4 regions of the Staphylococcus sp. FW104-15G4D genome follow, and region 1 is predicted to be linked to each of the others. Evidence: predicted binding sites of a transcription regulator. Region 1 holds the regulator's gene; each other region holds the start of a gene.

Region 1 (8,223 bases):
ATTCCGCCATGTTTTCACTCCTAATCTCGACTGATTTGACTTTTACTTAACTTTATTATTTTAACATATTAGCTTAACACTACGATGTAGAATTTTTGTTAAGAACGCTTATTTATGAAAATGAAAACCACAATACTTTAACGTTTTTATGATAAATAAATTTTCTTAAGTATATATCTTAACAAATTTAATCATCGTAGTGGTATCGGTTCCAAATTATTATAAAATAAAAATCCCTCACCTTTTACTTAATGACAGGAATTTTTATTTTAAGTTCTGTAGTTTGATGATTTAATAATTGATTAATTTCTTTAAGTGCTTGCTCTCCTGCTTCTTTATAATTTAAGTGAATTGTTTCAATTATCGGAGACACTACTTGTGTCATTGGATCACCACCAAATCCAAAAATTGCATGAGGAGATAGATCTTTCTTATGATCCGCACAAAATTTGTGAATTGCTAAGGCAATTGAATCCGTTGCACCGACAATTGCATCAACTTCCGTTATATTGGATAAATATCTCTCAACATCTACCAGAGCTTCTTCATATTTAAATGTAGTTTCATAAATCTTAGGTTCAATATTATATTGTTTTAGAGCATCTATTAGTCCCTTTTTACGTTTAATACCAACAGCAACATCACGTTCACTAACGCTAAATAAAGTGACTTGGTGTAGTCCTTTTTGACCTATTCTCATACCTATTTCAAATCCAGCTTGGTAATCATCATGATATATACTATGCAATTGTGCATGTTCTTGCCCTACAATAATAACCGGTACGTTAATCTTTTCTATAATTTGAATATGTTGTTCAGTAATGTTTGTAGCCATTAAAACAATACCATCTACTTTACTTCTTGATAATGTTTCTAATGCTGCAAGTTCTGCTTCTAGTTCAAGTCCAGTATAATTTAATAAGAGTTGATAGTTATGTAAATGACATTGGTTGATGACACCTTTAATAGTTTCATCAACTGCGAATGAATTCATACGTGGAATAATTGCTCCAATAAGATTTGTACGTCTTGCTCTTAAACTTTGAGCAAATTGATTAGGTTGATAATCATACTCTTTAATAATTTTTGTCAGCTTTTCTTTTGTTTTATTACTAACGGATCCATTGTTTAAAAACCTTGAAACAGTACTTTTTGATACACCCGCTAGCTTGGCGATATCAGAAATATTTTTCATAAGAAAACTCACCTATCATATATTCAATAACTTAAACTTATTCTATCACATATGTAATCGCTTTAAATACTTAAATCAATTACATTTTAAATACTAAAGTTTAATTGATATGAAGGTGAGTGTATTTATTTTTGAAAATAATTTTTAAAATTTCATACGGCGATTGAATTTGTTCAATTCGCCATAGAAGTAGGCCTTTTCTCCATGAACGATTGCATCAAGACCTGTTTTATCCTCCTCTTCAGTAGTTGCTAAAGGAGTGAATGATTTAATTACTCTAGCTATCATGTATGTAACTATTGCACTAAATACGACAGTTGCTATTGCTGCTGCTAATTGAATGCAAATGACTTTAAAGTTACCTGTATATATGAGTCCATTTTCAATAGCATCATTTACTTTATGAGACTGGAACACACCTGTTAAAACTGCGCCTAATACTCCCCCTACACCATGAATACCAAATGCATCTAGAGCATCATTATATTGTAACTTCACTTTAATTAAATTAATAACGACATAACAACCGATACCACCAATTATAGCTATGATCATGGCACTTAAATAGTTAACATAACCTGCTGCTGGAGTAATAGCAACGAGACCTGATAAAGCGCCTGATAATAATCCTAAAAGACTTGTCGTTTTTTTCAAAGCATACTCTAAAATTAACCATCCTAGCGCACCTGCACTTGCAGCGATGACTGTGTTAACAAATGAAATCATTGCGATTTGGTCGAAAGTAAATGCACTACCTACATTAAAGCCATACCAACCCAACCATACTAAAATACCTCCGATGAGAGTTATTAGTAAGTTATGTGGGGTATGTTTCTCTTGCTTTTTACCTACACCAATCATTATTCCTAATATAAGACCAGACACCCCTGAGGTAATATGCACAACTGTACCCCCGGCATAATCAATAGCACCGAGTTTACTAATCCATCCGCCGCCCCACACCCAGTGAGCTACTGGACTATAGATAAATACAACCCATAAACCGACAAAAATAAGATAAGGGATAAATCTCATTTTTTCAGCAATTGAACCTGATAAAATAGAAACTGCTATAGTACAGAACATCATTTGGAATAACATGAAGAGTGCGAGAGGGACATGAGGGCTAATAGTTTTAGAAATAGCAAAGCCTACATGGTTTAGACCTAGAAATTTTAAGCCACCTAACCAATCATTACCTTGATCAAAACTAATAGAAAAACCAATAATCATCCACGCAAAGGTAACGATAACTATTGCAGCCATACTTTGCATTACTGTATTTAATGCATTCTTAGATTGGACTAGACCTCCATAAAATAAACTTAATCCTGGAGTCATTAACCAAACTAATAATGTACATAGAAATAAGAAAATTGTATCATCCATATTCATTCTTACCACTTCCTTTAGCAACATCATAAAGAGTGTTTAGTAGAAGTGCAAAAATCGGTAAGATAAAATTACACTAATTGTAAGATTAAGTGACATCATAACTTGAGTATTTGAATATATTAAAATAAAAAAGCCAGTGACATCGTATGATATCACTAGCTTACGTCTAAATTAAATTTAAGGTTTTTGAATAGTTATCGTCCAAGAAGCATCATCTAATTGTTCATAATTAGTGACTGGATATCCATTTTCAGCTGCCCAGTTTGGTAAGGCTTCTGTTGCCTGCGTACAATCAAAGTCTATTTTTAATTCATCGCCTTGCTCTAACTCTTCCATTTTCTTTTGCGCTTCAATAAGTGGAAATGGACACACCATTCCAACAGTACCTAATTCATGTACCAATTTCTTATCCTCCTTACCTTATGTTGTCTGAGTTTGTTGACTCACTTGTTTACGTTTAGATTTTTCATTAGATGATTGTTGAAACTTTTTCATTGGTTTAATAAAAATAAAATAACTCATGAACCATACACCAACTATCATTGATGCTAAACCTAACCATCCTTGCCAGCTCATTGTTGCGGTTTCTACTAACCCATTACCAATTGAACATCCACCAGCTACTGAAGCACCAAATCCCATCAATATGCCACCAATAGCACTGTTACGAATCGTCTTCTTATCTGGAAGTCTCCATTTAAATTCTTTAGACCCTCTAGCAGCAATATATGAACCAATAAAGATACCGAGCACTAATAAAACGCCCCAATCGATGAACTTAGTGTCACCGGATATTAGAAAGTTAATCAAATTAGCAGATGGAGTCGTAATCCCAAGTCCATAAGGTCGACCAGTTGATTCACTCATGGGCCATGCTAGTAAAGCAATAAGTCCTACGGCAATACCAGCTATAAATGGATGGTATTTTCTTTCAAATAAATAGTGTCTAATACCTGTATATTTTTGTTTTAACTTAGGCACCATCACTTTCGGTTTACGTATAGTTTTCACAACCATTGTAATTGTAATAATTGCTAAAATTAAAACAAGTACCCAATTAGGAAGCCCTGTTGAATGACTTACACTCGCATTCACGTTCGTAGGCTTATTAATCATATTCATAACAGGAAGGAGTACTCCTGTTTTAGTAATTGCAGAAGTTATAGCATATAAAATTAATGCCACCCAACTTCCAATTAAACCTTCGCCAGCACGATACCACGTACCTGTGGCACAGCCACCAGCTAATACAATACCAACGCCAAATATAAATGATCCTATAATCGTCCCTAATACTGGAAATGTATGTGTAGGCACTTCAATAATACCTAAGCTTGTTAATATGAGTAATCCCAAACTCTGAACTGTTATAGCTACGAGCAATGCATAAAACATTTTATTACTTTTTTGGACATACATGTCTCTGAAACCGCCCGCTAGACAGAATCTTGTTCGTTGCATTACGAACCCTAATAATACTCCGACAATAAGTCCACTAATTATCATCCATGTCATTTAATCACCTATTTCCGATATAAATACTAAGGTATTATATTAGAAAAAATGAAAAATTGCAAGTTCAATATTTTTTGAAACCTAATGTATTTTCAATTCTTTACTCAATGATTTTAAATCCTCTTTTGAAAAATGACTAAATTTATACCACTCATGATTGTTATAGTAAACAAATAATTTACTTCCCAGCAGTCCTTTCGAGCACTTATATCTCACAACTTTATTAATATCTAACTCTATATCAAATGGAGTATATTCTTTGCCATAAGCTTTGAATTGTAAAGTATTCTCATTGATTACTAATTTTCCAGGAACCCTTATCATTTGAGGGATATGTGCTTTAAATGTACAGTTTGCTTCAAATTTCATTATGGCTTGTGCCCCCTTTATTTTATTACGTATACTATATCATTTTTACATAATAAAGTAGCATCCTAAATTAGGATGCTAAAAGTTATTAATTATTATTACTATAGTTCTTCATAAAGAACAATAGTGATTGTAGTTCAATACCCAAATCAATATGGTGAACTTGTACATCTTGTGGTGTTTTAACTCTGCTTGGCGTAAAGTTAAGTATACCTTTCACACCCGCTTCAACGAGTTGATCAGCAACCTGTTGTGCTACACTTTCAGGAGTCGTTAATATCACAACGTCAATTTCTTCTGCTGCTAATGTAGATTGAATTTCATTGATATTTTTAACAACGACTTTACCCACTTTCTCTCCAATTAGATCTTCTCTAATATCGAAAGCTTCAGTAATTGTCATCTCAGCGTGTATTGAAAAATTATAAGTAAGTAACGCGCGACCTAGATTACCAACACCTACTATCGCAATTTTAATTTCATCACTTTCACTTAGTTCAGACTTGAAAAATTCAAGCATACTATCGATGTTGTAACCATAGCCTTTTTTACCTAATTCACCAAAATATGAAAAATCACGACGAATCGTTGCCGAATCTATTTGTAAAGCTTCACTGATTGCTTTAGAATTCACACGGTCGATACCCTTAGATTTTAATGTACTCACAAATCTATAATATAAAGGTAAACGCTTTAATGTAGCACGAGGAATTTTAATATTTTCTGGCATCCAATATGTCCCCCTTAAAGTTTGAATGAATTATATTTATGTATTCAAACGTTTTATCGTGCAAGTTGTAAGGCGTTTAAATAAACAAATAATTGCCTTCAATGAATACTTAAATATTATACATTATTGATTTTTAAAAATAAATATCTCAGTTTCATGTAATGCGCGAATGCTGTAAAATAAAGATAATTGAGTCAATAAATAGCTTAATCGTCATACCTTATGAGGTAGATGTACCCTATTATTAAAAAATAATGCTTAACTATTTAAAATTCACATAAAATTAAAATTTTTTAAATCTTATTGATTACATATAGTCTATAACTATTTAATAGAATTAGAAAGGTGAGAATCGAATGATACTTTTACAACTTAATGACATCTCGAAATCGTTCGATGGTGAAGATATTTTTACTGATGTAGACTTTGAAGTTAAAACTGGTGAAAGAATTGGTGTCGTTGGTCGAAACGGTGCAGGTAAATCTACATTAATGAAAATCATAGCCGGCGTAGAAGGTTACGATAGTGGTCATATATCGAAAATAAAAAATTTAAAAATGGGTTACCTCACGCAACAAATGACACTTAACTCCACGGCTACTGTCTTCGAAGAGATGTCAAAACCATTTGAACATATAAAAAATATGGAAAACTTAATTAAAGAGGAAACAGATTGGTTGGCACAACATACAAATGAATATGAAACCAAAACTTATCAAGAGCATATGGAACGTTATGAATCATTAACAAACCGGTTTGAACAACTTGAAGGTTATCAGTATGAAAGTAAAATAAAAACAGTTCTTCACGGGCTTAATTTTACTGAAAGTGATTTTAACAAACCCATTAATGATTTTAGTGGTGGTCAAAAAACACGACTTTCTCTTGCTCAAATGTTATTAAATGAACCCGACTTACTATTGCTAGATGAGCCAACAAACCACTTAGATTTAGAGACTACTAAATGGTTAGAAGATTATTTAAAATATTTCAAAGGCGCCATTATCATAATTAGTCACGATAGATATTTCCTAGACAAAATAGTTACTCAAATTTATGATGTTGCCCTTGGAGACGTTAAACGTTATGTAGGTAATTATGAACAATTTATTGAGCAACGTGACCAATACTATGAAAAACGTATGCAAGAGTATGAAAAGCAACAAGAAGAAATTCAAAAATTAGAAACATTTGTTGATAAGAATATTACACGCGCTTCAACAAGTGGCATGGCTAAAAGTCGACGTAAAACGTTAGAAAAAATGGAACGTATAGATAAGCCAATGATTGACGCTAGAAGCGCAAATATCCAATTTGGCTTTGAAAGAAATACAGGCAATGATGTCATGCATATTCGTGACCTAAAAATTGGTTATGATTCACCTATCACTCAACCTATTAATATCGAAGTATTCAAGGGGGATCATATCGCAGTAATAGGACCAAATGGCGTAGGAAAAACGACACTTATCAAAACAATTGCCGATAAGCAAAACAAACTTGGTGGAGAAATTACTTTTGGAGCAAATCTTCAAATAGGCTACTATGACCAAAAACAAGCTGAATTCAAATCTAATAAAACAATTTTAGATTACGTTTGGGACCAGTACCCTACTATGAATGAAAAAGATGTACGTGCTGTACTAGGTCGTTTCTTATTTGTACAAGAAGATGTTAAAAAAATAATTAATGACCTATCTGGCGGTGAAAAAGCTCGTTTGCAATTAGCTTTATTAATGTTGCAAAAAGACAATGTGCTGATTTTAGACGAACCTACCAACCACTTAGATATCGATTCAAAAGAAATGTTAGAACAAGCGTTAAAACATTTTGAAGGTACAATAATATTTGTTTCTCATGATAGATATTTTATTAATCAGCTTGCAAATAAAGTATTTGATTTGAATCATGAAGGTGGACAGATATATCTCGGGGACTATCAATACTATATTGAGAAAACTGAAGAAACTGCTGCACTAAAAGCTCAAGAAGAATTGAAGAATTCTTCTTCAAAAACCAATAACAATAATGACACTTCTATTTCTTCTTCAGCATATTCAAGTCAAAAACAACAGAAAAGTCATCAACGTAAAATCGAACGTCAGATTGAACAATGTGAAACTAAGATTGAAGAATTTGAAACTCATATTTCTTATATTGAAACACAATTAACTCAGCCAGAAGTATTTAATGATCCAATGAAAGCTGCAGAATTAGCTGAGGAAAAAAATAATACCGAACAAAAATTAGAACAAGTAATGTTAGAATGGGAAGAATTACAAGAAAAATTATAAATATCCATTTATTATTGAGACACTTAAAGGTAGAATTTCTTACTTTTTAGTGTCTTTTAGTATGTTATTACACAAATTTTATTCACACGCTATATTGTTAATTTGATAGCTATCCACACACTTATCCTAGTTATCCACAAGTAAATTAACACTTTCGCTAAAAATTATTCGAGTTATACACGGTAATATCCACACTTTTCAACAGTGTTTATCCACAGTTTACACACATTTTGTTGATAAGTACGCACGTTCCCTATTGACATCTTATATTTAGTATGAAGATTTGAGTCTAAAATTTATTTATGAAATAATTTAACTATAACTATATTGAGGAGACATTTATGACTAATAATCAGACGTTTGGACTCATCGTTCTTATCTTTATTATTTTAATAGCGATTGTAAATATCACCGTTTCATTTATCGAAAGGAGAAAAACAATCGCTAAAATTAATACGCTTTGGGATAGGAAAGCTAAATTAGAGACATTTATAAGGCCTAATTCTAGGTTTGATGCTCAATATCAAGAGTATAAGGATAATTACACTGATCAACATCCTCTTATAGATGATAAAACTTGGTCAGATTTAAATATTGAAGCTCTATTTCATAAAATAAACTTTAATTTTACCGCTATTGGAGAAATGAAATTATATGCTACATTAAGAGGAATGTTCTCGATTGAAAATCGATCACTCATCAAGCGTTATAGCGAGGATAAATCT
Region 2 (8,223 bases), on a different contig from region 1:
TTAGAGGTGGGCCTGTAGTATGGCTATCAAACGAAGATGCAGAAGAACATGACATTAAAGACAATGATTGGTTAGAAGTGTACAACCGAAATGGTGTTGTAACTGCGAGAGCTGTAACATCACATCGTATGCCTAAAGGAACAATGTTTATGTATCATGCACAAGATAAACATATTGAAACACCTGGTTCAGAAATTACAGATACTCGTGGAGGCTCTCATAATGCACCTACTAGAATTCACCTAAAGCCTACACAATTAGTTGGAGGTTACGCTCAAATTAGTTATCACTTTAATTACTATGGTCCGATTGGAAACCAAAGAGATGTATATGTTGCGGTAAGAAAAATGAAAGAGGTGAATTGGCTTGAAGATTAAAGCGCAGATAGCAATGGTGCTGAACTTAGACAAATGTATTGGTTGTCATACATGTAGTGTGACATGCAAAAACACTTGGACTAACAGACCTGGTGCTGAATATATGTGGTTTAATAATGTAGAAACAAAGCCTGGTGTTGGCTATCCTAAGCGTTGGGAGGATCAAAGCCATTATAAAGGTGGTTGGGTGTTAAATAAGAAAGGTCAACTTGAATTAAAATCTGGAAATAGATGGTCAAAAATTGCTTTAGGTAAAATCTTTTACAATCCAGATATGCCTTTGATTAAAGATTATTATGAACCTTGGACATATAATTACGAGCATTTAACTACTGCTAAGGAGGGGAAACATTCTCCTGTTGCTAAGGCACACTCTCTCATTTCTGGTGACAAGCTTGACTTAGAGTGGGGGCCTAACTGGGAAGATGATTTAGCCGGTGGCCACGTTACAGGTCCTAAAGATCCTAACATTCAACAAATTGAAGAAGATATCAAATTTCAATTTGATGAAACGTTTATGATGTATTTACCACGTTTGTGTGAACATTGTCTTAATCCAAGTTGTGTTGCTTCTTGTCCCTCAGGCGCAATGTATAAAAGAGATGAAGATGGGATTGTATTAGTTGACCAAGACGCTTGTCGAGGCTGGCGTTATTGTATGACAGGATGTCCTTATAAAAAAGTATATTTTAATTGAAAAACGAATAAAGCAGAAAAATGTACGTTTTGTTTTCCTAGAATCGAAGCGGGCATGTCAACAGTGTGTTCTGAAACATGTACAGGTAGAATGAGATACCTAGGTGTGATGTTATATGATGCAGATCGAGTGCAAGAAGCGGCTTCTGCAACTAATGAAGAGGATTTATATGAAAAACAACTAGACTTATTTTTAGACCCATTTGATGAAGAGGTGATTGCCGAAGCCGAAAGAGAAGGTATCAGTCATGAATGGATTACTGCAGCTCAAAATTCTCCAGTGTATAAATTAGCAGTGGAATATAAGATGGCTTTTCCATTACATCCAGAATTTAGAACGATGCCGATGGTATGGTACTGTCCACCGTTAAGTCCAATTATGAGCTATTTTGAAGGGCAAAATGCTGGAAATAACTCAGATATGATATTCCCAGCAATAGAAGAGATGCGATTACCTATTGAATATTTAGCTAATTTATTAACTGCTGGTGATGTAGCACCAATAAAATTAGGGTTACAAAAAATGGCGATGATGCGAAGCTATATGAGAGCGAAAGTGACTCAACAACCATTCGATGTGTCTAAGCTTGAACGATTGAATTTAACAGAAAGTCAATTAAATGACATGTATCGTTTATTAGGAATTGCCAAATATGAAGATCGTTTTGTTGTTCCAACTTCGCACAAAGAAACATATTTAGATACCTATAGAGCACAAGGTAGTCAAGGTTATGGTGGAGAATACTTTGGTGCAAATTGTGAAGGTTGTGGTGTAGCAGTTGGCTCAGGTAAATCAGGACAAGAGATATACAATGATAACTTCTATGGAGGGATTTTCCGTGATTAATCTTCAGAAATTAGCTCAATATCAAGAAAGTTTAGGTTACTTGGGCCAACAAATTAACTTTCCAGAAAAGTTAACCTTTCACCCTAATGTGTTTCAAGAAACAATTGAAGCATCTCACCCAGCATACGAAGATTTATGTGCATTTAGAGAAATTATAATGAATTATTCTTTGTCAGAAATTAAAGCAATTTATACAGATACATTTGATTTCAGTAAAAACTATCCTCTTTACATGACATATAATCGATTTGATACTCAAAAAGAACGTGGGCAAATGTTAGCTAAACTTAAAGTGTTATATGAAATGTTTGGTCTTAAAATGATAGACAATGAATTATCGGATTACTTACCATTAATGCTTCAATTTTTGCAAGTAGCTCGCTGGGAAAATGATGTTCGTGCAGAAGACAATTTAAAATTAATCATCATGATTATTGAGGATGGAACTTATGAGATGGCTAATCATCTTGCTAAAAATAACAATCCTTATGCGTATGTCATCAAAGCGTTAAGACAAACTTTAAAAGCATGTATTGTTTCTAATAAAGAGGTGGGAAATCATGCTTAATCAATTTACATGGGTCATTTATCCTTATTTATGTTTAAGTATTTTTGTTATTGGACATATTGCTCGTTATAAATATGATCAATTTTCTTGGACGGCTAAATCAAGTGAATTAATTGAAAAGAAACAGTTAAAATGGGGAAGTTTGATGTTTCATCTTGGCGTGATTCCAGTATTCTTTGGTCATGTTGTAGGTTTGTTGATTCCAGCAAATTGGCTTGAATCTATAGGTGTCAATGATCACATCTATCACATAGGAGCAGTATATATTGGTAGTATTTTTGGTATAATGACATTGTTAGGAATGATACTTCTTACTTCAAGAAGATTAACTATTAAAAATGTTAGGAAACTTAGTTCAACTTCTGATATTTTCGTTAATATTTTATTAGTGATTATATTAATTATGGGTTGTTATTCAACAATTTTTACCAACGCGGTTCAACCTGATTTTGATTATCGTCAAACTATAGCGATATGGTTTAGACATCTGTTTATGTTTACACCTAATGCTGATTTTATGATTCACGTCCCTTGGTCTTTTAAATTGCACATTTTACTAGGATTTACAATATTTGCTTGTTGGCCATTTACAAGATTAGTCCACGTATGGAGTGTACCGATTTCATATATGAACAGAAGATATATTATTTACCGCAAGAATAAAGTTTGATGACGAGAGGATGGGAAAATTGAGACCAGAATCCTTATTAAACAATCAAAGTTTACAGAATAATTTAGACCGATTGAGAATAGATGGTGGTTATGATTTTGGGGGGATTGCGATGTATGAACGATCGCTTAGATCATCGCCAATCAAATGGAAATATGTTTCAGGTAATACGAATGAACGATATAAATTAATTATATTAAGAAAAGGAAGAGGTTTAGCTGGGACTGTAATGAAAACTGGAAAACGCATGGTAATTGCTGATGTAGATACAGCACTAACTCAAGCAGAGAAAATTGCCTTTCCAATTATTTTGAATGAATCGTTAACAGCTGTTGTAGCAGTTCCACTATGGCTTGAACATCAAATGTATGGAGTATTATTGTTAGGTCAAAGAAATCATCATCCTCTGCCACAGTCTTTAGAACAACTTGATATTCAAAGTCAAATAGGGTTTTTTACAGAAAAGAATTAGGTGAATATGATGCTAAATAAATTTGAATTAAATGTAGAAGACTTGTTGCATAAATATTATGATACTACGACTGAAAAGATTGTCTTTGTCGATCGTCTTGGCAAAATTATTGCAATGAACGGAGCTGCTAGAGATATATTATCTGAAGAAGATAATTATAAAGCAATGACGCATGCCATTTGCAATCGCTGTGAAGGATATTCCAATGAATATGATTTACAGTCATGTGAAGAATGCTTTTTAGAAGCGAATCATTTGCAGAAATCAAACTTCCAAGTATTTATGAAGACAAAGGACAATAAAATAGAACCTTATACAGCTACTTATCAAACTATTGATGATGAAAGAGGAATTAGTGCTTTTACTTTGCAAAATGTTTCTCCACAAATTGAAAGACAGGAGAAAATGTATCAACAGAAAATGCTTCACAAATCTATACAAGCCCAAGAGAATGAAAGAAAGCGCATTTCTCGTGAGTTACATGATAGCGTGATTCAAGAAATGTTAAATATTGATGTTGAACTACGACTATTAAAATACAAGTTTCAAGATGAAACAGTTGTTGAAAGTACGCAACAAATAGAAGGTTTAGTGTCGCAACTCATTGATGACATTCGTAATCTATCAGTGGAACTACGTCCTTCGTCATTAGATGATTTAGGCATAGAAGCCGCTTTTAATTCCTACTTTAAGCAATTTGAAGAAAATTATGGTATTCAAATTAATTACCATTCCAATATTAAAGGATTACGGTTTGATAATGAAGTTGAAACTGTTGTCTATCGTGTGATTCAAGAAGCGGTTCTAAATGCGTTAAAGTACGCAGAAGTAAATGAAATAGAGGTTCATATTAGTAAAAGTGAACATCGCTTGTTAGCGGAAGTAGTAGATAGAGGTAAAGGTTTTAATTTGGATGACAAGCCCAGAGGATCAGGACTAGGCTTTTACGGTATGAGAGAGCGTGCGGAATTAGTAAATGGAAATATTAATATTGAATCACACCTCAATAAAGGAACCATAGTCACACTAGACATACCTATTTAAAATAGTGGGGGAATGAATGTGAAGATCGTTATAGCAGATGACCACGCTGTAGTAAGAACAGGATTTTCGATGATATTAAACTACCAAGAAGATATGGAAGTTGTCGCAACAGCAGCTGATGGTGTTGAAGCATATCAAAAGGTTTTAGAGTATAAACCAGATGTTTTAATTTTAGATTTGAGCATGCCACCTGGTGAATCAGGGTTAGTCGCTACAAGTAAAATTTCAGAAAGTTTTCCAGAAACTAAGATTCTTATTTTAACGATGTATGATGATGAGGAATACCTATTTCACGTTTTAAAAAGTGGAGCGAAAGGATATATTTTAAAAAATGCACCTGATGAGCAATTAATTTTAGCTGTAAGAACAGTATATAAAGGAGAAACATATGTAGATATGAAGATGACCACTTCTTTAGTAAATGAGTTTATTAATCAATCTCATCAGGAAGAAGTGAGTTATTCTTCAGATCCCTTTAAGATATTATCAAAAAGAGAACTTGAAATTCTACCGCTTATTGCAAAAGGTTATGGTAATAAAGATATAGCTGAAAAGTTATTTGTTTCAGTGAAAACAGTTGAAGCACATAAAACGCACATTATGAATAAACTCAACCTTAAGAGCAAACCTGAGCTTGTAGAATATGCATTAAAAAAGAAATTACTCGAGTTTTAAAAACATACTGTTGATTAATCAAGTCCTAAAAGATGATAAGCTCATCATTTTTTAGGATTTTTTGTGCTTTAAAATTAGCAGGTATCATACGATGTTTATTTTTTAGAGTTAACTTTTAATACTTTTTATAGGGAAAAAGCTGAGTATATTAAGGGTAAATCCTTATGTTCATTTTTTCACAATAAAACTAAAATAAAGTTGTAATTAGTACTATGTCTATTCCCGTATGTATTATTTATAGATTTCATTATTTTGACCTCTCTTAAAAATAGACATGGTACTAATCATTATTCTATCAACTTAATGAAGGTGAAAAAGAAATGAAAAAAGGAGTTTACCAGCTTACATTACAAACGTTTAGTTTGATAGTAGGTTTTATGGCGTGGAGTATTATATCTCCGTTAATGCCATTTATCACTCAAGATATTAAAATTTCTGCTAGTCAAATTTCTATTATTTTAGCTATACCTGTTATTTTAGGATCAGTTTTAAGAGTTCCTTTTGGGTATCTTACAAATATTATAGGTGCCAAATGGGTATTCTTTAGTAGTTTTATAGTATTGCTATTCCCAATATTTTTCTTAGGACAAGCCCAAAGTACGACGATGCTTATAATTTGTGGCTTCTTTCTTGGAGTCGGTGGGGCGATATTCTCAGTAGGAGTAACTGCGCTACCTAAATATTTTACAAAAGATAAAGTTGGTTTAGCTAACGGGATTTATGGAATGGGCAATATAGGAACAGCAATTTCATCTTTTTGTGCACCTGTTTTGGCAGGATTAATAGGGTGGCAAAATACCGTAAGAAGTTATTTAATCATTATCAGCTTGTTTGCAGTATTAATGTTCTTATTGGGAGATAATAAAGAACCTAAAGTCAAAGTACCGTTAATATCTCAAGTCAAAGTATTGGCTAAAAATTATAAATTATACTATTTGAGTTTTTGGTACTTCATAACATTTGGTGCGTTTGTGGCATTTGGATTATTCTTACCAAATTATTTAGTGCATCATTTTACTATCGATAAGGTAGATGCAGGGATTCGATCCGGTATTTTTATAGCTCTTGCAACATTTTTACGTCCACTTGGTGGCGTTTTAGGGGATAAATTTAATGCTGTGAAAGTACTCATTATAGATTTTGTAATAATGATTATTGGAGGTTTAATTTTAACTTTATTCGATGGAATCATCTATTTTACTATTGGTTGTTTAACTATAAGCGTTTGTGCAGGTATAGGTAATGGCCTCGTGTTTAAGTTAGTACCTTCTTATTTCTCGAAAGAAGCAGGCTCTGCAAATGGAATTGTTTCTATGATGGGAGGTTTGGGTGGTTTCTTCCCACCTTTAGTGATTACATTTGTCACAGGACTAACAGGTTCAAGTCATCTTGCATTTGGTTTATTAGTACTATTTGCACTTATCGCTTTAATCACAATGGTTCATTTATATAAAAAAGAAACTGAAATAGGTACAACACTCTATAGTGACTAATGTTAGTTAATATGTAGATAAATAATTGTATTTAACATATTTATGCATATTATACAGTAAAAACCCTCAACTTTTTTTCAGAGTTGAGGGTTCTTTTATTATTATTGAATTGAAATTGTAGTAGCTTTGTCATCTTCATTGATTTGTTTAGGTAATGTGACATATAATACGCCATCAGTGTAATTAGCTACTATACCTTCTTTATCAATTTCATCGAATTCAAAGCGTCTTTCTAATTCACCATTAGAACGTTCATTAAGTTGTGATTTATAATTTTCATTATTGATTTTTTTGTATGCTTTAATAGTTAAAATATGTTGTTCAAATTTAAGTGAAATATCTTCTTTGCTTAAACCAGGAAGTTCAGCTTCTAATACATAAGCACCATTTTTATCATAAATATTAGTAGGAAATGCTCTTGATGAAAATTGATTGTATACTTGTTTCCCTAAGTCTTTAAATAATTCACTAGGATCATTTTTGAAGAAATTATTATTGAAAAAATCATTATTATTCATTAGAATTCACTCCTTAAAGTGTTAAATGAGTAGTTAGAATATATTAGAATAATTTTTCAACTACATTATATTAAGAGAGCGAAAAGAGGTAAAGTGATAACACTTAATAATAAATAGGTATTCTATAAGTTTAGTAGGAATTAGGGGATAAAAAAAGTCAAAAATTGTACGAGAGAATAAGACAAAAGCTTACTATACATACTGATGTTATTAAATTGTGTCGTTAATGCTGAAGTTGAATTTGCCTAAGATTTTCAAAAAGTCTACTTTTGTCTTTTTCTCTACAAGTATCACTTTTCTATACTATTGTCAAAATTTTTAGATACAAAATTTTGCAAGTTTTCAATTAATTCTTTAGCTTCATCTTGATTAATATCGAATTCACTATAGACTTTCATTGATATTTCAGATAACGGTTTTTTAATTTCTTTACCTCGTTCTGTTAGTGAAATTTGAAGATTTCGTTCATCTTTCTCTTCACGACTTCGAACAACGTAATCTTTCTTTTCTAATTTCTTGAGCAGTGGTGTCAGTGTGCCTGAATCTAAAAAGACTCGCTCACCTAGTTTTTTAATATTAAGTTTCTCATCATTTTCGATCGCCATTAGTACAATATACCCTGTGTATGTTAATTCATACTCTTTGAGGTAATTTGTGTACTTCTTTATGATTTCTTTTGAAGAAACATAAAATAAAAAACATAATTGTTTACTTAAATAACTATTCTCTACATACAATTAATCACTCCTTGTTAAAGTAACAATATTATGAAGTGTATGACTTGTCAAGTGCCGATTTCATCACTATAATCAAATTGTTTTAAATTAAATTTAGACGACATTTGAATATATTTTGTTTGATTT
Region 3 (8,223 bases), on a different contig from region 1:
AGGTACAACAAACATGATGAAAATTCACTTAGTAGGTGATGAAATTGCTCGTGGCCAAGGTGTAGGTCGTGGATCAGTAGTAGGCCATGCTATTGTTGCTGATAGTGCAAGTGACTTAGAAGGTAAAGATTTATCTGATAAAGTCATTGTTACTAACTCTGTTGATGAAACGTTAGTACCTTATGTCGAAAATGCTATTGGTTTAATTACTGAAGAGAACGGTATCACTTCACCAAGTGCAATCGTTGGTTTAGAAAAAGGTATTCCAACAGTAGTTGGTGTTGAAAAAGCTACTAAAGAAATTAAGAACGATATGTTAGTTACTGTTGATGCAGCTCAAGGAAAAATCTTTGAAGGCTACGCTAACGTACTATAATTTAATTTAAATATAATTTTACATGACTGAGGCATTATTTATAATGTCTCAGTTTTTGTGTTTTAAAACTTGCATGGTGATAAAAAAATACCAGCGTTAGACATTTCAATTCTAACGCTGGTATTAATTATTATTATTACGCGTGTTTGCTTACCTTTTTGTATCGTAAGTACATGAGACCTAAAATAATAAACCAAATAGGTGTTAAATAGATAGCTCTTCTAGTATCGACATTTACAAATAATAAGCCGAAGACAAAAATGAAGAATATTAATATTGCATATCCCATATATAGACCACCAGGTAATTTATAAGTTGCCTTTTTATGTAACTCTGGATTATTTCTACTGTAATTGATATAAGCAATAATAATCAATGCCCATACAACTAAAAATAGTACAGTTGAAATAGTTGTAACATAAGTAAATACCTTAGTAGCGTCAGGGAAAATATAATTTAACAACGCTGCAATTAGCAATAATGCTGACGAAGCTATAATAGCTGTGTGTGGTACACCGTTTTTGTTCGTTTTAGAGAAGGCTGGTGGAGCTTGTTCTTGATTAGATAGTCCGTACAGCATTCTACTATTTGAAAATATACCACTATTACATGATGATGCAGCAGCAGTTAAAACCACAAAGTTAATTATTCCAGCTGCAAATGGTACTCCAATTAAAGCGAATAATTTAACGAAAGGGCTGTTATCTGGATCAACTTTGTACCAAGGAATGATTGACATAATTACTGCTAATGCCCCAACATAGAAAATTAATATTCTAATAGGTACACTATTGATTGCCTTTGGTATAGTTTGTTCAGGATCTTTCGTCTCTCCAGCAGTAACACCAATCATTTCGATTCCTACGAATGAAAATAGTGCCATCTGGAATGACATGAAGAACCCTGAAGCCCCTTTAGGGAATATTCCATGGTTGTATAAATTAGTTAAACTTGTATGTCCGAATTGTGTTTTGAAAGCAAAAAGAATCATGACAATACCTACAACGATTAAAGCAATAATTGTGGCAATTTTAATGATTGCAAACCAAAATTCTAATTCACCAAATAATTTGGCGCTTAGTAGGTTAAATGACATTAAGATTAATACACAAAATAAAGCACTAATCCAATTAGGTATTTCAGGGAACCAAAAACTAACATATTTAGCTACCGCTGTAACTTCAGCCATACCAGTAATAATCCAACATAACCAATATGTCCACCCTGTAATAAATCCAGCAAATGGTCCTATGTATTTATTAGTAACATCCGCAAATGATTTAAAATTAGTGTTTTGAATTATAATTTCTCCCAATCCACGCATAAACATGAATAACATAAATCCTATAATGATATAGGTAAGCAATATTGAGGGACCCGTCATTGCAATTGTTTGACCGGCACCAAGGAATAACCCCGTTCCTATAGCGCCTCCAATGGCGATTAATTGAACATGACGATTGCTCAATTCTCTTTGTAAATTTTCAGCCATAAGACATCTCCCTTACTATAAGATATTTATATTATGCACTTATAAGGCTATTTATACAATTCTTTTCGCAAAAAAGTGTGAAAATTCACTAAAATGTATATTTATATTTTGTAATCATTCTTGATAACTAAACGAAAACATCACAATATTTTTGAAATTTGATGAGTTATATACTATGTAAAGTTTAATTTCACGCTCTTTTAAAGATGTTAACATACATTAAGGTCAAGCTAATATACCATTTTTACATGTTTAAAGTTATTTATAATGTTTCACAAATTGTTTGAATTTAGCTATAATACTAGGTGAAAGCCATTTCATAAAGAAATAGTAAAGGGGAAATTTATCATGGCAGAATTACAAAGAGGTTTAGAAGGGGTTATTGCAGCTGAAACTAAGATCAGCTCAATAATTGACAGTCAATTGACATATGCGGGCTATGATATTGATGATCTCGCAGAAAATGCCCAATTCGAAGAAATTATTTTCTTACTTTGGAATTATAGACTTCCAAATAAAGAAGAATTAAAAGAATTGAAAGAAAAATTATTTGAGTTTATGACTCTAAACGAAAGAGTTTATAAACACTTTGAAGAGTATGTAACTGATGATGTTCATCCTATGACAGCGTTACGTACATCTGTATCTTATATTGCTCATTTCGATCCAGATGCTGAAGATGAATCTGAAGATAAAAAGTATGAAAGAGCAATTCGTATTCAAGCAAAAATTGCTTCATTAGTTACGGCTTTCGCAAGAGTAAGAGAAGGGAAAGAACCTGTTAAACCTAATTCAGAATTAAGTTATGCAGCGAACTTCTTATACATGTTAAGAGGCGAACTTCCAACTGACATTGAGGTTGAAGCATTCAATAAAGCTTTAATTTTACATGCCGATCATGAATTAAACGCATCTGCATTCACTGCTCGTTGTGCTGTTTCATCACTCTCTGATATGTATTCAGGTATAGTTGCTGCTGTAGGTTCATTAAAAGGGCCTCTACACGGTGGTGCAAATGAACGTGTAATGGCAATGTTAAAAGAAGTAGGTAGTACTGATAATGTTGATAGTTACCTTGATGAGAGATTCGCTAATAAAGATAAAGTAATGGGCTTTGGTCACCGTGTATATAAAGATGGTGATCCACGTGCTAAATATTTACGTGAAATGAGCCGTAAAATTACTGAAGAAACTGGTCAAAGCGAATTATTTGATATTTCATTAGCTATTGAAAAGCGTATGAAAGATGAAAAAGGCTTAATTCCAAATGTTGATTTCTTCAGTGCAACTGTTTATCACAGTATGAACATTCCTCATGATTTATTTACACCAATCTTTGCAGTAAGTCGTACTTCTGGTTGGATTGCTCATATATTAGAACAATATCGAGACAACAGAATTATGAGACCAAGAGCTCAATATATTGGTGAGAAAGATAGTAAATATGTTCCTATTGAAGAAAGATAATAAAATAACATATAGTATTTAGTGAAAGTTTAAATATACTTGGAGGTTAGATTTATGTCAGCAGAAAAAATTACTCAAACTAATGAAGGTTTAAATGTACCAAACGAACCAATTATTCCATTTATTATTGGTGATGGAATTGGACCAGATATTTGGAAAGCTGCAAGTCGCGTTATTGATGCAGCAGTAGAAAAAGCTTACAACGGCGAAAAACGTATTGAATGGAAAGAAGTTTTAGCTGGACAAAAAGCTTATGATGAAACAGGAGAATGGTTACCTCAAGAAACTTTAGACACGATTAAAGAATATTTAATCGCTGTTAAAGGACCTTTAACTACGCCAATTGGTGGCGGGATCCGTTCACTAAATGTTGCTTTAAGACAAGAATTAGATTTATTTACTTGCTTACGTCCTGTTCGTTGGTTCCAAGGTGTACCATCTCCAGTTAAACGTCCTGAAGATGTAGATATGGTTATTTTCCGTGAAAACACTGAAGATATCTACGCAGGTATTGAATTTAAAGAAGGAACTTCAGAAGTTAAAAAAGTAATTGATTTCTTACAAAATGAGATGGGAGCTACTAACATCCGCTTCCCAGAAACTTCAGGTATTGGTATTAAACCTGTATCTAAAGAAGGTACAGAACGTCTTGTTAGAGCAGCTATTCAATATGCTTTAGATAACAATCGTAAATCTGTGACTTTAGTGCATAAAGGTAACATTATGAAATTCACTGAAGGTTCATTCAAACAATGGGGTTATGACTTAGCTCATAATGAATTTGGTGATAAAGTATTTACTTGGCAACAATATGATGAAATTGTTGAAAAAGAAGGTAAAGATGCAGCAAATGAAGCTCAAGATAAAGCTGAAAAAGAAGGCAAAATTATTATCAAAGATTCAATTGCTGATATCTTCTTACAACAAATCTTAACTCGTCCAGCTGAACATGATGTAGTAGCAACTATGAACTTAAATGGTGACTACATTTCAGATGCTTTAGCTGCACAAGTTGGCGGTATTGGTATCGCTCCAGGTGCTAATATTAACTACGAAACAGGCCACGCTATCTTTGAAGCAACTCATGGTACAGCTCCAAAATACGCTGGATTAAATAAAGTTAATCCATCATCAGAAATTTTAAGTTCAGTTCTAATGTTAGAACACTTAGGTTGGCAAGAAGCTGCTGATAAAATCACTGATTCAATTGAAGCAACTATCGCTTCTAAAATTGTAACTTACGATTTTGCTCGTTTAATGGATGGCGCTGAAGAAGTTTCAACTTCAGAGTTCGCTGACGAGTTAATTAAAAACTTAAAGTAAACTAAATTAGAGTTAAAAATAAATAAGATTCTAATCTTTGTTGGGTTGGCGAAAGCCAACCCTTTTTTTAAAGATTATGTAAAAATGTAAGTTATCATTATCTTTTTACTTCAAAAGATGATAGGTTAATTAATGTTAAGACAATATTAAACAAATATTTTCTTAATATATGTGCAAATATATTTGTTTTGTTAAGTTTATGTAAAATTGATGTGTAGCTATGTTATTTTTATTTGAACTTCAGTTATAATGAAATTGTAATAACAAAATAGGGAGGCACACCATGTCACAAAAAGTATTAGTGGTTGATGATGAACAATCAATCGTGACCTTACTAAAGTATAATTTAGAAACAGCAGGATACATAGTTGAAGTCGCGTATGACGGCGAGGAAGCATTAAAAAAGGTTGAAGAAGAGCAACCTGAACTTATTGTATTGGACGTCATGTTACCTAAGAAGGATGGTATTGAGGTGTGTAAATCAATTCGATCTGACAAAAATTTAGTACCTATTTTAATGTTAACCGCAAAAGATGATGAGTTCGATCGTGTTTTAGGACTTGAACTAGGTGCTGACGATTACATGACAAAGCCATTTTCACCTAGAGAAGTGGTTGCAAGAGTTAAGGCTATTTTAAGACGTTCTAAGTTTGTTAATGAAATTGAGAAAGAGGACACAGATGAGGAAGACATCATCATCGACTCAATTCGTATACGTCCTGAATTCTTTGAAGTATATAAAGATGAAGAATTATTAGAGTTAACTCCTAAAGAATTCGAATTATTATTATACTTAATTGAAAGACAAGGCCGTGTCATTACACGAGAGCATATGCTCAATTCAGTTTGGAATTATGAATTTGCTGGCGACTCTCGAATCGTCGATGTACATATTAGTCATTTAAGAGATAAATTGGAAGAGAATCCAAAACAACCTAAATTAATTAAAACAGTGCGAGGATTAGGTTATAAATTGGAGAGACCTAAAGCTTAATGCTAAAGTTTCATCATCGTCTATTATTATTAATTAGTACTATAACAATAATTAGTTTTATTGGTTTAGGTGCAATTATTCACAACACAATTTATCAAACTTTAACTAGCAATCAAATCAATGAATTAAGAAATGAAGCACATAATTACGTCAATTTACTAAATCATAAAAAAGGTGAAGAGATTGATAACCTTGCTGATAATCAACAAAATATCGTTGTTATAAAAAACGAAGCTGATGGACACATCATTTTTTCATCAGGTGATAGTAAAAAGATAGATAGTAGAATTGATAATGCAGCCAATCCTTCTAACTTAATTACTAAAAAAACTAATATCGGTACACGCTATACTTTTAAAGATAATATAGGTAACAAAACCGTATACATAAGTGGAATTAATGATGAAATCATAGATTTACAAAGAGAAATGTGGAAATACCTTTCTATAATAGGCGTCATAGTGTTATTCACAGTTTACTTAGCTAGTAGAAGTATCAATCGAACATATATAAGACCTATTAATGAAGTGACGTATGCAACATCATTATTGGCAGATGGTTATTATCATGTTCGTGTTCCTGAAAGTAATGTTAAGGAAACACGAGCACTTTTTGTAACAACGAATGAGCTAGCCAGAAGATTGCAGAAATTGAACAATAGTCAAAAAATACAATCAAATCGTTTGAAAACAACACTTGAGAATATTCCAAGTTCTGTTTTAATGATTGATAAACATGGCGAAATAGTTGTTGCGAACCATGCTTACTATGAAGTATTTAGTCCGGATCAACAGGTTGAAAATAAGAATTATATTGGTTTTATAGATGATAGTATTGAGAAGCTAATAATAGAAAGCTTTAGAACTGAGAAGGTAATCTATGATCAAATTGAAGTAGACATAAATAATGTACATACTAAATACTTTGATGTATCATGTGTCCCAATTTTGTCCAAATCTAAGAAGAAATTACAAGGTATGGTTGTCGTACTTCATGATATTACTAACCTTCAAAAATTAGAAAATCTTAGAAGAGAGTTTGTGGCTAATGTGTCACATGAATTGAAAACACCAATTACTTCTATTAAAGGTTTTGCGGAGACGCTTATAGAAGGTGCTAAAAATGATGAGCAATCTCTTGATATGTTCTTGAACATCATTTTGAAAGAATCTAATAGAATAGAATCGTTAGTTATGGATTTATTGGATTTATCGCATATCGAACAACAAACCGAGATTGAAACGAATTATATGAATTTATCTGAATTAGCTTATAATACGATTGATAACTTGCAGACTCAAGCTATAAATAAAAATATTGAAATTCAACCTGAAATTGAAAAAGATGTCATTATAGAAGCTCATGAAAATAAAATTGCTCAAGTTATTACTAACTTACTTTCAAATGCGATTAATTATTCTCTTGAGGACAATAAGGTAATTGTACGAGTATTTAGAGAGGGTAAAAAGGTTAATTTAGAAATTCAAGATTTCGGAATTGGTATTAGCGCCAAGGATCAAAAACATATCTTTGAACGTTTCTACAGAGTAGATAAAGCGAGAAGTAGAGATTCTGGCGGTACAGGTTTAGGTTTATCAATAACTAAACATATTGTCGAAGCCCATAACGGACGAATCAACATAAATAGTAGACTTGGAGAAGGTTCGACCTTCAAAGTTACTTTTATAGATGAATAATTTGAGAAACTGCGATGTCATTTTTGACATTGCAGTTTCTTCTTTTGAAAAGCTTTTTGTTGTATACATTTAACTTTATGTTAGAAGTCTTAAATTCGTTAAGCGTAAAAAAGAGGAACACATTAGCTAAAGACTAATGCGTAAGTGGTACTAAGTATTTCAATGTTCAATTGTGCTAGTAAAGGATTACATTTGCTGATGCAAATGCACTAAGGACCGCTAAACTCTATATTCGTTAAGCGTTCCTATGTATGCTAAAATGTATGTAAATCAGTTCTGGAGGTTACGTATTTTGGATAAATTAGTGTTAATAGATGGTAACAGTTTAAGCTTTAGAGCGTTTTATGCTTTACCATTACTTTCTAATAAAGCTGGTATTCATACAAATGCTATATATGGCTTTGCGATGTTGCTTGAGAAAATTATTAAAGAAGAACAACCCAATCACTTTTTAGTTGCATTTGATGCTGGTAAAACTACTTTCAGACATTCTAAGTACAGTGAATATAAAGGTGGACGTCAAAAAACACCACCAGAATTAAGTGAACAATTTCCTTATATTCGTCAATTATTAGATGCTTATCACATTAAACACTATGAATTAGAAAATTATGAAGCGGATGACATTATTGGCACGCTAAGTAGAGAGGCTGATAAGGCTGGTTTCGAAACGATTATTATTACAGGGGATCGAGATTTAACACAATTAGCTACTGATAATGTCACAATTTATTACACAAAAAAAGGTGTGACAGATGTAGATCACTACACGCCAAGTTTTATAGCTGAAAAATATGATGGGCTACAACCGAAACAAATCATTGATATGAAAGGTCTCATGGGAGATACTTCAGATAATATTCCAGGGGTTGCT
Region 4 (8,223 bases), on a different contig from region 1:
TAACCACGACCAGCTGAGTCTGCTTTATAGATAGCCTCAGGTTGCGCTTCTTTCAATTCTTGCATCTCTTCTTCAGTATAAAATGGACCAATCGGTTTAGTTGGTCGATCAAATCTCGGATCATCTTTATCGACTTCTACACGAGTAATAATAGTACCGACAGCTCTGTCACTGCCAATCTCAGATAGTACACGGTTAATTTCTGTTTCTAACCAGTAGCCTATCATACCTTGTGTCATAGACCCACATACATCAAGTGGCATAGCGGGCGTTTGTTCACTATCAGATTGAGATTGTTGAATCAATAAATTACCTATTTGAGGACCATTACCATGCGAAATGACAATATCATTATCGGATTGAAATAGTGGTTTAAGTGTTTGCATGGTCATGCGAATAGCCCGTCGTTGTGCTTCTGCTGAACCTTCAGACGTCTGAATCGCATTACCACCTAATGCGATGACAATTTTTTTATCCATAACAGTTCGCTCCTTTTTCTAGAACACGTTAATCGCGCCACTACATAGTCGTATAAGTCCGACAATAGATAGAATGATAATGATAGCGAAGAAGATATAGTCAATGCGTGTTAAGCGTGTTTGGTTATTTTTTTGAACGATTGAATAAACGATAAGACCAGGAATGTAAAGCAACATTGTTAATAATAAATAATCAAATCCTGCAGCATAGACTAGCCATACTGCGTATAATGAGGCGAGTATACCTATTGTCCATTGTTTAGGTGTCGCGTGTTGTTTATGTTCAATAGTGTACTTAACTTGGTAAAAGGCACTGAACATATATGGGTATAAAATGGCACTAGATGCTAATGAAAATGCAAATTGGTACGCGCTGTCAGTGAACAACATACTAATCAAGAAAATTTGAACTAATATGTTAGTGATTAATAATGCATTGACTGGTGCGCCGTTTTCATTTTCCTTAGCAAACCATTTCGGGAATAATCCATCTTTCGCAACGATAAAAGGCAACTCTCCGGCAAGTAGTGTCCAACCTAACCATGCACCTAAAACTGAGATAATTAGTCCGATGTTTACAAGTGTTGAACCCCAATCACCTACGATGTAAGCAAGGACATGTGCCATAGATGGTGCGTTTAATTGAGAGATATGGTTTTGAATGATAACACCTTGTGCTAATACAGTTAATAAGAAATAGATGAGTAACACTGAAATTAATCCTATTACTGTTGCAGTACCTACATCTTTCTTACGTTTGGCACGACTTGAAAAGACGACAGCACCTTCTATACCGATAAATACCCATACAGTGACGAGCATTGTACTTTTCACTTGAGACATTGTGTCTCCAAAGTTAAATGGTAGTGCACCATGTGCATTCATTCCGAAGAATCCTTCTTTAAAAGTTTCAAAATTAAAGGCAACTAACATGCATATAATGACTAATAATATAGGTATTAACTTGGCAACCGTAACAATACTATTAATAAACGCCGCAGTTTCTACCCCTTTAAGTATTAAAAAGTGAACACCCCATAATAAAATTGAAGCAACGAGTATACTTGGGAATGTGTTACCACCTTTAAAAATTGGGAAAAAGTTACCGACGGAAGACATTAGTAATGTTGCGTACGCGACGTTCCCTAAAAATGCAGAGAACCAATATCCCCATGCACTTGCAAAGCCGATAAAATCGCCAAAACCAGCTTGGGCATAACTGTATATACCGCCATCAAGATCCGGTCGTTCATTTGTAAGGTTTTGGAAAACGAATGCTAATGAAATCATGCCTATGGCTGTGATAACCCATCCTATAATAATGGCTAAACCACCAGCTTGTCCTCCCGTATCAGACATGAGATTGAATGCACCGCCACCTATCATTGATCCTATTACAAGACCTATCAATGATGATCGACTTAACTTATTTTCTCCTTGTTCGCTCATATTCATTTCTCCTTTAGAAGTAGGAATCTATAGACTTACTTTTCCCTTTAATTGTTATCATTGTGCTGAAACTAATAGTGTATTTTCTTTCATTCATATCCTGTCATTAAGTCAGTATGCGAGAGTGGGTGTTGTGGAAAGGTGTGAAAGATAGTTACGACCGTTACATTAAACGGGTTAGTAAACATGTGACTACGGACGGATTGATAACGGTCAATTCGTAACGACTTAATGATGATGAACGTTTAATCTTGATTCATCACTGCTCGAATATGATAAACACAATCACTCATTTGACTTCATACACTTGGAGTGGCTCAATTTGTTTTGTATGTTGTAAGTCTATAGTTCCTCATGATGTTGTGTAGATTTAATCTAGCCTAGTGTAGCAGCCATAACAGCTTTAATTGTGTGCATGCGATTTTCGGCTTGATCAAATACTTTAGAGTGCTCACTTCTAAAGATTTCATCAGTAACTTCCATTTCACTGAGGCCATATTTATCATATATATCTTGACCGTATTCTGTTTGTGTATCGTGAAATGCTGGTAAACAATGTAAGAAGATTGTACTGTCTTTACCAGTTAATTCGAACATCGCTTTATTGACCTGATAGTCCTTCAATAAATTAATGCGTTCTTCAAACTCACTTTCTTCGCCCATAGATACCCATACATCTGTATAAATAACATCGGCATCTTTAACTGCTTCTTCGATCTTATCAGTGACTAACACGGAACCACCATATTTAGAGCCACAATCTCTAGCAATTTCTACATAAGCATCTTTAGGACTTAGTGCTTGTGGTGTACAAATTCTAATATTTACACCAAGCATCGCACCAGCTACCATTAATGAATGTGCCATGTTATTACGTCCATCACCGACATAAGTCAAATTAATGCCTTCAAGATGTCCGAAGTTTTCTTTTACTGTCATAAAGTCTGCCAACATTTGTGTTGGATGCCAATCATCTGTTAATCCGTTCCAAACTGGTACACCAGAGAATTCTGCAAGTTGTTCTACTTTCTCTTGTGAGAAACCTCTAAACTCTATACCATCAAACATTCTGCCTAATACTTTCGCAGTGTCTTCAACAGATTCTTTTTTTCCTAATTGTATATCATTTTTTCCTAAAAATTCAGGATGTGCACCTAAATCAATAGATGCGACTGTGAATGCAGCACGCGTACGTGTAGACGTTTTTTCAAAAAGTAATGCAATGTTTTTACCTTCTAAATAACGATGCGGTGTGCCTTGTTGTTTATACGTTTTTAACGTCATGGCAAAATCTATTAAACCTTCAAATTCTTCTTTGGTAAAATCACATTCTTTAAGTAGTGATCTTCCTTTTAAGTCAAATGGTTTCCGGATTTTTTCCATAATATACGCCCCTTTCATCTAATTAGTCGCAGTGTAAATCATCAGCGCCTTCAAAACTTAATATGATTAGTCTTAAAATTGAAAGCGATTTCAACTACACTATAACAGGTGTTTGAATACTATTCTATAAATCTTCTCTGAATAATGGTTGACTCATACATCTTGGGCCACCACGTCCGCGAACTAGTTCGCTTCCAGGAATTTCAATTACTTTAATACCGCGTTTTCTTAACAAATCATTTGATACATAGTTACGATCATATGTGACTACTACACCTGGACGGATACATAATGTGTTTGAACCATCATTCCATTGTTCACGTGCACCATCAATCACATCACCATTACCAGTTGGGATTAACTCGATATTATCAACACCAAGTACTTCCTCCAATGTTCGTTTAAGGTGACTTGAATGAGTGATTTTAATGTCATCACTAGCTTCATCATTTTCAATAATGAAAATGTTCATATTACCTTCAGCTTTAAGGATTGCAGAGTGCGTTGTGAACTTATCATAATCAATCATTGTACAAACTGTATCTAAGTGCATAAATGTACGGCTAGTTGGAATCTCAATTGCTACTACCTTTTTAAAAGTGGATAACGGATCTTTAAATATACGTCGTGCTAAGCGTTCGATAGCTTGAGCTGACGTACGTTCTGATATTCCAATTGCTAGTACTTCTTTAGAAAGTACAAGTTCGTCCCCACCTTCAATGTTGAAAGGACAATCACGGTCTAACCATACCGGAACATCCGCATCTTTGAAGCGAGGATGATGTTTTAAAATGTATGAAATGAAGATTGATTCTCTACGTCTAGCTCTCCAAAACATACGATTCACTGTAATACCTCGACCTATTGATGCTTGTGGGTCACGAGTGAAGTATAAGTTAGGCATTGGGTCTAAATAGAATGGATACTTGTCATCCATATACTCAACTAAATGCGTAGATTCTAATTTTATCTCTTCTTTACGCACACCAGCCATAACTTTATCAATCAACTCTTGATTAGATAATGTTGAGAATAATTTTTTTATTTCTTTCTCATGACCAAGAATTGTTTTACGAGATTCTGCTAACACATCATTGATGAATTGTTCTCTAATATCTGAATCTTCAATGCTTTCTGCAGCAAGTTTCTCTAAGTATAGTACTTCTACTCCTTCATCTTGTAACACTTTGGCGAACCGATCGTGCTCTTGTTGAGCAACCTCCAAATAAGGAATATCGTCAAATAGTAAACCACCTAAATAATCTGGAACTAAATTTTCTAACTCTTTACCTGGACGTTTAAGTAAAACGGTTTTAAGTTTACCAATTTCACTGTTTACTTGAATGGGTCCATCTGCCATATTCATTTCCTCCTTTTCTGTAACTTCAACATGAGTATATAGTGATTTCACATATATTTATGTGATTATATTCACAAGTTCAATGTAGAAAGTTTTGTACAATTTGGTTATTCAATACATTTATATGATTGTTTATACATTTTTGTATTGTTATTTCGTATGGAAAATGAATATTCAGCTAATATGAAATAATGAATGTTTCGATAAAAAGTTTTTTATTCACTTAAATGAATAGTTAGTCAATATGTGAATTAATAACTTTAGTAATATAAAAGACCTAGCAAACGCATGCAATACGTTTACCAGGCCTTTCGATTCATTATTCAGATATGAGAGATTATGAATAATTATGATTGAATATTTTGTAATACACATATTCAGCCATTGCTTTAGAATGAGTAAGTATCATAATAGTGTCGTTGCCACTTATAGTACCAACAATCTCTTTAAGTTGTAATTGGTCAATATAATAATTGATACTTTGCGCAAATCCTGGTGACGTCTTTATAAGTATATATGATTCTTTAATCACGGTACTAATGATTTCTGTTTCTAGATAATCATCTAGCTTAATTTTAGCGTCGATTTGCGATTGATTATTTAAAATTTTGTATTCAAATTGTTTGCTCTCAGCTGGCAGACGAAAAATATTAAGTTCTCTCAAGTCTCTCGCAATGGTTGTCATACTATAACGAATGCCAAAGTGATCATCAATATAATCAATGATATCTGCTTTTTTATAGATGTGATTTTGTTTAACAATCATGGTTACTAAATCCTGACGTTTACTCTTTTTCATTAAATGATAAACTCCTCACTAAATCTAATTTAAATTCATTTAAACTTTAATAATTCTTTTTATTTAATAATAATTTATCATTCTAATGTTAAAAATATATGAGAAAGTATGTAAAATTTTGTGACAAATATTGAGTAACACAGGTAGTACTATACATCACTTTAATGTATAACTGACATTGAACAATCATTTGTACAATGTCTAAGATGTCTTATCTTTATAAATCATTCTAATCCATCCAATCATTAATAAAGCCGAATTAATGATTGATAATAAGTTAGAATAAAATGCAGATACGTGAATCAAATGAGTGAATATTAAAATATTAATGAAGAAAAGAATGATTAGTGGTGTAAATAAAATGAAATCTATAATATTCAGACCTTGCTCAGATTTATTCAACCCCAATCAACTCCTAAACCTTTCTATCATTGATCGTGTTTATCTTTCTTATTTATTCGAATCAAACTAATAAAAACGATAATGGTATAAATAGTGGCAACATAATTAGATTGGCTTTCTGACAACTTTACTATGTCAAAGGTATTTAAGAAGCACATCACTGCAACTATAAATAAAATGACAATCAATACGAAATCTTTTTTAGTTAACTTCTTTAATAATTTACGCACTTCTTATCTCCTAACACTTTATTTTCTATTTGGAATGTTTATGTTCATCCAATGACTTAAACAGATTAAGGACGACAATGATTATAAGAAGTATTAACGTAATGATTGGCGATACGTGTATTAAATTAAATATCTGCAAAACTCCAATTAAAACGGCTAATAAACTAATAATGATTAACAGAATATCAATAACTTCAAGTTGTTTTATCTTTTTCATCCTCTTCTCTCCTAGTAATATTGCTTTTAGAGCATAATTTTTCATTTATAAAAGATGTCACAATAATCATAAGCAATGCTAATAATACGACATTTAGTAAAGGCAACTTAAAAAAACTAACGAATCCCATAATCAATATTCCTATAACGTCTCTTAAATTAAAATCTTTCATTGGATCATTCGTGTTTATAACCCCTCATTTGTATTGTCTCTTTCACTCTTTATAACATTTATAAGATAGAATAAAAAGGTTAGGTAGAGTTAAGAATATCTATTAATAGTTTCAATCAATAGACTGCCGTCTCACTTCAGCTAGACAACCCGCAGTCTCCTCCCTAAGAATATTTTAAAGCCCCTACTCTACTGTTAGAGTAAGGGCCACATGAAGCCAAACATTGTTTGATCATCATTTATTAAGGCGTTTAATATTTGTAAGTGTTTAACATTAATTCTTGTTTATTAAGGCGTTGATTATGTTCGTTGATAGATTGTTTATGGCTGATTTAAACGATTTAAAGTTTCAATTATTTATACACCAACGTCGTCCCATGCATCTGCTACTTGGTTAGCTGTGTTTTTATCATATAAATCTAAAGCTGATTGATACAGCGCTTCTTTAGCATCACTAAAGTTTGAATTTGAACTTAAATATTCTGTGAGCGCTCTGTAGTAAATTTGTTGTGCTTTACCCTTTCCAATACTACGTATTGTATTGTAAGCTGCTTTATTAGGAATTCCAGAGTTAGTGTGTACACCACCATTATCTGATTGTGTATTTACATAATCATCCATGTGAGATGGTTGTCCAAATCGTTCGGGATTGGACATACTTCTTAGTGCATCTCCATTTTGTCCTGGTGTATACACATCCTCACCCATTAAGAAATCTTCATCATCGACAAAGTAACCGAAGGCATCCGAGAAACTTTCATTTAAAGCACCTGATTGATTACGATAATTAAGATTCGCTGTTTCTTGGGTTACACCATGTGTGATTTCATGAGCTACAACGTCATTTGCACCAGATAGTGCTGTAAATGTTCGTCCGTCTCCATCCCCATATATCATCTTATCGCCAATCCATGCGGCATTATTTCTATTATCAGAACCTTGGAATTTGTTTACGTGGGCTAGAGAGATAATTGAACTTCCTCTATCATCATATGATTCACGACCGAAAGTATCTTTATAGTAGTCATACACTTGTTTAGCGTAGTAATTAGCGTCAACACCAGCACGTTGATTATCATCTGTGAAGTTTTTATCGTTATCTTTGATGAGCGAATGTTGGCCAGTGTTATCACTATAATTGTAAGCTGCTAATTGTCCTTGATGCGTTAAATCTTGTAACGCATATCCTCCATTTACACTATTGATATTAATTTGTTTCGTATCACCAAGCACACCTTTACCGGTACCTGTCGTCGCTGCTTCTTTGATGAGATTTAGTTTATCGACAACTTGGCCTGTTTCTGCATCAACTTTGATATTCCAATGTGAAATTTTAGGTATTGTGGTAATCAATTCTACATTGTAAACATACTTATTTGTTTTACCATCGATTTCTACTTTATTTGTTTTGACGGCGTCTTCTTTCATATTTTTCGCTTTTTTAGGATTAAGGTTAACCGCTTCAAACGCTTTTTTAGATGCTTGTTCTTTGTTGATCGACACCTCATTAGTTGGTTTCACCTTCTTCGCATCAGTGTCACCGTTAATTAATACAACTTTGCCTTCAGTATTCACATGTACTTTAACCTCCTCATCAGGAGCAAAGACGTTACCTACCTTAGGTTGTAAAGTGTAGTGCGTAAATCCTTTGTTGTCTTTTTTTACATCAGTGACAACATAGTCTTTATAATGGTTCTTAACGTTTTCTGAACCAGGCAATGCTTTAAGTGCTT

Evidence for each region. The regulator Rex, encoded in region 1, represses fermentation and respiration genes when NADH is low (regulators of the CRP and FNR family bind a similar motif). The targets are predictions, from matches to a motif close to TTGTGAAATATTTCACAA.
Region 2: the regulator Rex is predicted to act here: its motif matches at 5,514-5,531, upstream of AC3WQX_RS07430 (nitrate/nitrite transporter).
Region 3: the regulator Rex is predicted to act here: its motif matches at 2,129-2,146, upstream of AC3WQX_RS05580 (citrate synthase).
Region 4: the regulator Rex is predicted to act here: its motif matches at 4,731-4,748, upstream of arcA (arginine deiminase).

Annotation. Positions count from the first base shown of each region.
Region 1 is NZ_JBYTCH010000004.1:15,964-24,186, reverse strand. Features, by position in the region: gene AC3WQX_RS10485 (sucrose-6-phosphate hydrolase) at 1-10, opposite strand, end outside; gene AC3WQX_RS10480 (LacI family DNA-binding transcriptional regulator) at 245-1,195, opposite strand; gene AC3WQX_RS10475 (ammonium transporter) at 1,340-2,590, opposite strand; gene AC3WQX_RS10470 (sulfurtransferase TusA family protein) at 2,768-2,992, opposite strand; gene AC3WQX_RS10465 (YeeE/YedE family protein) at 3,011-4,105, opposite strand; gene AC3WQX_RS10460 (hypothetical protein) at 4,187-4,474, opposite strand; gene AC3WQX_RS10455 (redox-sensing transcriptional repressor Rex) at 4,563-5,204, opposite strand; gene AC3WQX_RS10450 (ABC-F family ATP-binding cassette domain-containing protein) at 5,561-7,498, shown strand; gene AC3WQX_RS10445 (MutS-related protein) at 7,840-8,223, shown strand, end outside.
Region 2 is NZ_JBYTCH010000002.1:204,555-212,777, reverse strand. Features, by position in the region: gene AC3WQX_RS07465 (nitrate reductase subunit alpha) at 1-377, shown strand, start outside; partial or broken gene narH (nitrate reductase subunit beta) at 367-1,920, shown strand; gene narJ (nitrate reductase molybdenum cofactor assembly chaperone) at 1,913-2,488, shown strand; gene narI (respiratory nitrate reductase subunit gamma) at 2,481-3,158, shown strand; gene nreA (nitrate respiration regulation accessory nitrate sensor NreA) at 3,178-3,630, shown strand; gene AC3WQX_RS07440 (sensor histidine kinase) at 3,640-4,674, shown strand; gene nreC (nitrate respiration regulation response regulator NreC) at 4,693-5,349, shown strand; gene AC3WQX_RS07430 (nitrate/nitrite transporter) at 5,670-6,842, shown strand; gene AC3WQX_RS07425 (Hsp20/alpha crystallin family protein) at 6,944-7,360, opposite strand; gene AC3WQX_RS07420 (MarR family winged helix-turn-helix transcriptional regulator) at 7,651-8,097, opposite strand.
Region 3 is NZ_JBYTCH010000001.1:1,140,607-1,148,829, reverse strand. Features, by position in the region: gene pyk (pyruvate kinase) at 1-376, shown strand, start outside; gene AC3WQX_RS05585 (amino acid permease) at 513-1,868, opposite strand; gene AC3WQX_RS05580 (citrate synthase) at 2,217-3,335, shown strand; gene icd (NADP-dependent isocitrate dehydrogenase) at 3,390-4,658, shown strand; gene AC3WQX_RS05570 (response regulator transcription factor) at 4,942-5,652, shown strand; gene pnpS (two-component system histidine kinase PnpS) at 5,652-7,349, shown strand; gene polA (DNA polymerase I) at 7,642-8,223, shown strand, end outside.
Region 4 is NZ_JBYTCH010000002.1:485,483-493,705, forward strand. Features, by position in the region: gene arcC (carbamate kinase) at 1-479, opposite strand, end outside; gene arcD (arginine-ornithine antiporter) at 498-1,928, opposite strand; gene argF (ornithine carbamoyltransferase) at 2,304-3,311, opposite strand; gene arcA (arginine deiminase) at 3,436-4,671, opposite strand; gene AC3WQX_RS08740 (arginine repressor) at 5,009-5,470, opposite strand; gene AC3WQX_RS08745 (hypothetical protein) at 5,672-5,872, opposite strand; gene AC3WQX_RS08750 (hypothetical protein) at 5,899-6,102, opposite strand; gene AC3WQX_RS08755 (M4 family metallopeptidase) at 6,848-8,223, opposite strand, start outside.